DNA from 3 places in the Paraglaciecola psychrophila 170 genome. Region 1 is predicted to be linked to each of the others. Evidence: predicted binding sites of a transcription regulator. Region 1 holds the regulator's gene; each other region holds the start of a gene.
The links. The regulator FliA, encoded in region 1, starts transcription of late flagellar genes. The targets are predictions, from matches to a motif close to CTAAAGNTNNNNNNNNNNNNGCCGATA.
Positions count from the first base shown of each region.

Region 2: C427_RS15840 (flagellar protein MotY) is a predicted target of FliA. The motif match lies at 1,084-1,110, and genes of this name have one in related genera.
Region 3: pomA (flagellar motor protein PomA) is a predicted target of FliA. The motif match lies at 1,427-1,453, and genes of this name have one in related genera.

Region 1 covers NC_020514.1:3,501,918-3,504,191, reverse strand. The annotation lists gene flhF (flagellar biosynthesis protein FlhF) at 1-10, shown strand, start outside; gene C427_RS15325 (MinD/ParA family protein) at 7-873, shown strand; gene C427_RS15320 (RNA polymerase sigma factor FliA) at 870-1,601, shown strand; gene cheY (chemotaxis response regulator CheY) at 1,659-2,042, shown strand; gene C427_RS15310 (protein phosphatase CheZ) at 2,072-2,274, shown strand, end outside.
Region 2 covers NC_020514.1:3,615,386-3,617,659, forward strand. The annotation lists gene C427_RS15840 (flagellar protein MotY) at 175-1,053, opposite strand; gene rnt (ribonuclease T) at 1,213-1,839, shown strand; gene C427_RS15850 (peroxiredoxin C) at 1,902-2,274, opposite strand, start outside.
Region 3 covers NC_020514.1:3,713,853-3,716,126, forward strand. The annotation lists gene C427_RS16280 (flagellar motor protein MotB) at 1-527, opposite strand, end outside; gene pomA (flagellar motor protein PomA) at 531-1,295, opposite strand; gene xseB (exodeoxyribonuclease VII small subunit) at 1,604-1,846, shown strand; gene ispA ((2E,6E)-farnesyl diphosphate synthase) at 1,846-2,274, shown strand, end outside.

The DNA.
Region 1 (2,274 bases):
AGCAGTATGATTGAGGATCAAGCAAGTAGCTTAAGAAGAATGAATCAATCTAGATTAATTAAAGTGATAGCCGTGACAGGCGGGAAGGGAGGGGTTGGGAAAACAAATGTTACCCTTAATACCGCTATCTCACTTGCCCAACAAGGCAAAAGAGTCATGGTGTTGGATGCCGACCTAGGCTTAGCTAATGTTGATGTACTTTTAGGTCTACGGGTGGAAAAAAACCTATCTCACGTATTATCGGGCGAGTGCACTTTAGATGAGGTACTAGTTGTAGGCCCCTACGGGATCAAAATTGCACCTGCAACGTCTGGTAGCCAATCTATGACGGAGCTTACTCCTACGGAACACGCAGGTCTTATTCGGGCTTTTAGCGAACTACAATCGCAAGTTGATGTGTTAATCGTTGATACTGCGGCTGGTATTTCAGATATGGTGTTAAGTTTTTCCAAAGCTGCTCAGGACATCATGATGGTGGTCTGTGACGAACCAACTTCTCTTACAGATGCCTATGCGCTGATTAAAATTTTGAATAAAGAACATGGCGTGTTCCGTTTTAAAATTGTCGCCAATATGGTGCGTAGTATGCGTGAAGGCGATGAATTATTTTCTAAATTGACTAAAGTGACAAATCGATTTTTGGATGTGGCACTAGAACTTGTGGCCGTTATTCCATTTGATGAAAATGTGCGCAATTCGGTTAGAAAACAAAAAGCAATAGTTGAAGCATTTCCTACCTCGCCTGCAGCTATGGCTATTCGAAGGCTTGCTAAAAAAGCGATAGAGTGGCCCATCCCTAATCAACCAGGTGGTCATTTGGAGTTTTTCCTTGAACAACTGGTCACCAAAAATGTATCGGGTGATAAAAGGTGAACAGTAAAGCTGCTGCTTATCAACAATTTGCCGATAAGAATGATTTGGTTGACAGACACGCATCGTTAGTCAAGCGAATTGCTCATCATTTGATTGCTCGTTTGCCAGCCAGTGTTCTAGTGGACGATTTGATTCAAGCGGGTATGATAGGTTTATTAGAAGCATCACGAAATTTTGATGGCAGTAAGGGAGCAAGTTTCGAAACTTTTGCTGGGATCCGGATTCGGGGATCTATGCTAGATGAAATACGCAAAGGGGATTGGACTCCACGTTCTGTGCACAAGAATGGCCGTGCAATAACAGAAGCTATCAATCAAGTTGAACGAGAAACAGGTCGTGACGCACGCGATTTAGATGTGGCTGAAAAATTACAAGTTAGTATTGAAAGTTACCACCAAATGTTAAATGAAGTGAATGCTGGAAAAATCATTGGCATGGAAGACTTAGGGGTAACTGAAGATGTGATCACGACAGAACAAACAAAAGGTTCAGATACGCCCTTTGAAGACTTTCTTCAAGGTTCGTTTCAAAAGGCACTGGCTCATGCTATTACGACGTTACCAGAGCGTGAGGCAATTGTATTATCTCTATACTATGATGAAGAGTTGAATCTGCGGGAAATTGGTGAAGTACTGGATGTTAGTGAATCCAGAGTGAGCCAAATACACAGCCAAGCCATGCTTAAACTTAAGTCTCGCATGCAATACTGGCGTTCAAACGACAAATAATTATAGCAATGAAGTTGGGTTTTAAGTTGAGTGTTAGAACTCTCACCGGAGGTGGTTTTGAATAAAAATATGAAGATCCTCGTTGTTGACGATTTTTCAACAATGCGAAGGATTATCAAGAACTTACTTAAAGATCTTGGTTTTGTAAATATACAAGAAGCAGATGATGGTAATACTGCATTGCCAATGTTACAACAAGGCGATTTTGATTTTGTGGTAACTGATTGGAACATGCCTGGCATGCAAGGAATAGATTTGCTTAGAGCTATCCGTGCAGATGTTAACTTAAAACATATTCCTGTTTTGATGGTGACTGCCGAAGCGAAAAAGGAACAAATTGTTGCTGCTGCACAAGCTGGGGTAAATGGTTATGTTATTAAACCTTTTACTGCTGCAACATTAAAAGAGAAATTAGCAAAAATCTTTGAACGACTTGGTTAAGTTCAGGCTAAGCTGATAGGAAAGACTGTATGAAAACCTCGCCGATTTCTCTTGCAGATGCAAAAAAATTAGTGGTTTTAATAGAAAATGGAGATAACCAAGGCGCTCAAGATTTACTTGAATCTACTGGCGCTCAAACTTCGTTTGAATTATTTGCGGAAGTGGGTAAATTGACACGTCAACTTCATGATTCATTGAATAACTTTCAACTTGATCCTCGCATAGTGAATAT
Region 2 (2,274 bases), 110 kb from region 1:
TAAAATAATTTATTTATTAGTGACATTATTGCTTTGCAGAGCCCAATTCAAAAAAAATTAAGCATATGAAGAGGTCAGGAATTTAAACTGTATTACTTGCTAAAAACTACCCGACTGAATAAATAACCCGCATGGCTGGCGAAGTGTCAGGCGGATTAACCACCAATAAGCCTGTTAGGGCTTTGACATTCTGATCACCACTCGGCGGTTTTTAGCTCGTGTGCTTTCGTTAATGTTAGGTGACGAATGACGCCTCTCACCATGGCCAGTAATTTCTATTCGTTCTGGGGCTACCCCCATAGAACTGAAAAACGCTTTTATTTCCACGGCTCTTCGAACAGAAATCTGTTTGTTAATAGCTCTACCACCAAAACTGTCGGTATAGCCGTCTAATAAAACCAATTCTAAATCAGTATCTTCTTTTAAGTATTCGCCAATCATCGCCAAACGTTTCTGCGAGTATTTCGTCAAATTAGTATTATTAAATTGATATGTAAGAACGGTATACGAAATATCTTGAAAACTATAAGGCAACAAATTTGACACACATTCAACAAATTTCACGTATGGGACAGCAAAATTACTGGCGTTTAGTCCTACTGCCACAGTATCGTATTTGTTATACCAATCTTGATAATAAATGGTTGGCCAGAATCCCTTTTCTAGCTCTGTCAACATAGTCCAAGCAGCTTGCTCAGGTAAGTCACCGTCATATTGTTTACGGATTGTCATGTCGGCAATAGTGCGTTGCACTTTGCCTGGCATCCATGCAGGTGGGACTGAATACACCGCAGCGACACCATAAGACTTAGGCAAGCGCAACATATCCAGTTCAAACTCCATGTTTAACTGTTTTGACGCAAAACTGCTAAACATGGCTTCCCCATAGCCAGGTAGTTTATGGCTAAGGGTGCACTGCAAACGATTTTCATCCTTAAGTTGCCAATCAGAGTTTTCAACTTTGGCTGAATACTGACGTAAAGCTGCAGCCACGTTTAATGACAATGATATTAAGGTGACACAAAGAATGGATTTAACAATTTTATTGAACATGAATTAGGAGCCCCTAGCTTCTTCACATTATATCGACAAAATTGCGTAAACGTTTAGTTAATTGAGTTTGATTAAAATTGCTGTGGTTTAGCGTTTTAGGCTGGCTACTCAAAAAGAACCTTGTCATAATCGAGACTCACAAGAATTTTTTAGGTTTCCATGTCAGAATTATTTAAAATAAAAAATCGTTTTAGGGGATATTTTCCTGTAGTAATTGATGTTGAAACCGCTGGTTTCAATTCACAGAACGATGCTCTACTGGAAATTGCAGCCGTCACCACTAGAATGGACGAAAATGGGTTCTTCTTCCCAGATAAAACATTTCATTACCACGTCAATCCATTTGAAGGCGCTAATTTAGAAAAAGCAGCCTTGGATTTTAATGGTATAGACCCATATTGTGCGCTTAGAGGTGCACTGGACGAAACAGAGGTAATGAAAGACCTGTGTAAAAAAATTCGTAAAGAACAAAAAGAGGCTGATTGCCAGCGCTCAGTCATTGTTGCTCACAACGCCGCTTTTGACCAAGGTTTTGTCAACGCAGCTATCGAGCGTAGTCAAATCAAACGCAGTCCGTTTCATCCCTTTGTGTCTTTTGATACCACGACTTTGTCTGGCCTGGCCCTTGGGCAAACTGTACTAGTAAAAGCGTGTATGGCTGCGGGGATTAGCTTTGATCAAAATGAAGCTCATTCCGCCTTGTATGACACAGCAAAGACGGCTGAATTATTTTGCTACATTCTCAATAAATGGCAAAGTTTAGGCGGTTTTGAAGCGCATAATTAACATCAAAATACACAATAAAAACCGCTCAAAGAGCGGTTTTTTTGTTTTATACAACTTAATGATTATAAGCTACCAGCATTCTCTACTAAGTAACGAGCCAAACCTTCCGGGCTATCAACCATACCTTTTGAACCTTGTTGCCAACCAGCTGGACACACTTCACCGTACTCTTCATGGAAATTTAACGCATCAACCATCCGTAACATATCATCGATATTACGGCCAAGAGGTAGGTCATTCACAACTTGGTGACGCACTAGACCTGCTTCATCAATTAGGAAAGAACCGCGTAAAGCGATGCCTTTTTCTGGATGCTCAACATCATAGGCCTGACAGATATCATGTTTAACATCGGCAACCATTGTATATTTTACTGGACCAATACCGCCCTCATTTACGGGCGTATTACGCCAAGCATTATGGGTAAATTGAGAA
Region 3 (2,274 bases), 210 kb from region 1:
TGACCCAAAGACTCAATTTCAATCGCACCATCAATAATTTGCTTTTCTAACTTTTGTGCGACTTTACGCATACGCTCAGCCACTTCTTCTTGGCTAGCTTTTTCACTGTTACTTTGAGACTGTTGATCTGAGGCAGTTTGTTGTGCTGCCCCGCCACGTTGCTCACCCCGCTGTTTTTGACGACCGCCTGCAGAGTCTTCAGTACCAGCTTGGAACTCCAGCATCTCTTGAGTCATGTCAGTAGTCTGTTGCTGGATAGTATCTATAGGCGTGGGCTCTGGGCGACCAGGACGAAACTCCATCGCAATCACACTGGTACCTTTTGGAATATCTTTTACTTCAATTTTATTTTGAACACCAAAAGCGAACTTCATTGAGCCTGCGATTTGTTTAAACTTAAGTACATCCATCTCAGAAAAAGATAACAGCAGCACAAAGAAACACATTAATAACGCCATTAAATCAGCAAAGGTTCCCATCCAAGCAGGAAGTCCTTCGGGAGGACATTTAGGGCATTCATTTTCCATCAGTTATTCTGCATCTTCTTCAGAGCCACGTTTTTTAGCCGCTAAATAATTTTTAAGGATCCCTTCAATAACCCGTGGGTTTTGTCCATCGGCAATGCCAATAATTCCGTCTAACACTAGACTTTGGTTAAGTTTTTCTTCATCAGCTCGATGACCTAGTTTGACTGAAATAGGTAAACAGACTAGGTTGGCTAACATCGCACCGTAAAGGGTCGTTAAAAGCGCTACCGCCATTGCAGGGCCAATTGACTTAGGATCATCCATGTTTGACAACATCGCTACCAAACCCACCAAAGTCCCTATCATACCCATGGCTGGCGCAACATCTCCTAAACCTTTAAAGATAGACTTCCCGAAATCATGTCGTTCTGTGGTCATATAAATATCCTTGCTTAACGTAGCTCTGACAACTTCGACATCGTGACCATCCACCAACATATCGACCCCCTTTTGCATAAAGGAATTGGCAATTTCAGCTTCTTCTAAAGCTAAAAACCCACCCTTTCGAGCTGCATCGGCCATTTCAACAATTTTTTCTATTTGCGATTCAGGGGTTTCGATTTTGAACATAAACGCTTTACCAGCGATCTTGCCGGCACCAAAAAACTGCCCCAGAGTATATTGGGATAAAACCGCAAATATACTCCCACCAAATACAATCAATATTGAAGGTACGTTGATAAACATTGCGATATCACCACCTTGGATCATCGCCATCACAACAAAACCAATAGCGCCAAGAATACCGATTATGGTTGCTAAATCCACATTGTGCTCCCAATAAAAATAAAGGTATAAATATTAAGCAACAAAAGCCAACAGCTCAGATTATTGCCAATAATTAGCTATCTACAATAAACTAAAAACGTAAACAGTTTTAAGTGTTTACCACCTCATTTTATCGACAATCATAAATAATTCTATAGTAACCATTTATGTTATTAATTTAAGGTCAGTCTTTTTTCACTTAACAGACGTATATGACACTACTTTTAGGCTGTATTTGAAAAGTATTTGACCCATTTTTTTCGCTCAGGTAAGGTGCCTGCCATTTTAGGAATCTGAAGAGGAATATTATGACAACTCGTAAAAAAGCAGAATCGCTCACCTTTGAACAATCTATGCTGGAACTAGAAGCACTAGTGACAAAAATGGAGCAAGGAGATTTGCCTCTGGAAGACGCATTACAAAATTTTGAGCGCGGTATTGTGCTAGCCAGACATAGCCAACAAAAATTAAAAGATGCAGAACAAAAAGTTCAAATTCTTACCACTAAAAATGGGCAGCAAACTTTAGACGTATTTGAACCTGATAATTAATGAATTTAAGCACCTTTCAACAAGCGAGCCGCGACAGGGTTAATTCAATCCTGAGTCAAGCCATCAATGCTTTACCTGAACATTCAGAAAAGCTTAAACAAGCTATGGAATACGCATTACTAATAGGTGGTAAACGAATGCGCCCCTTTTTAGTTTATGCCACAGGTAAAATGCTTTCCGTCCAAGAAAAAGATCTTGATGGTCCCGCAGCTGCGATAGAAGCAATCCATGCCTATTCACTTATCCATGATGACTTACCCGCTATGGATAATGATGACCTAAGACGGGGGCATCCAACCTGTCATATTCAATTTGATGAAGCCATTGCCATATTAGCTGGTGATGCCTTACAGACTTTGGCATTTGAAATATTGTGCGATTACCCGCTTTCAAATACACTGGGAATCAAACGTATTGAATTAGTCAAA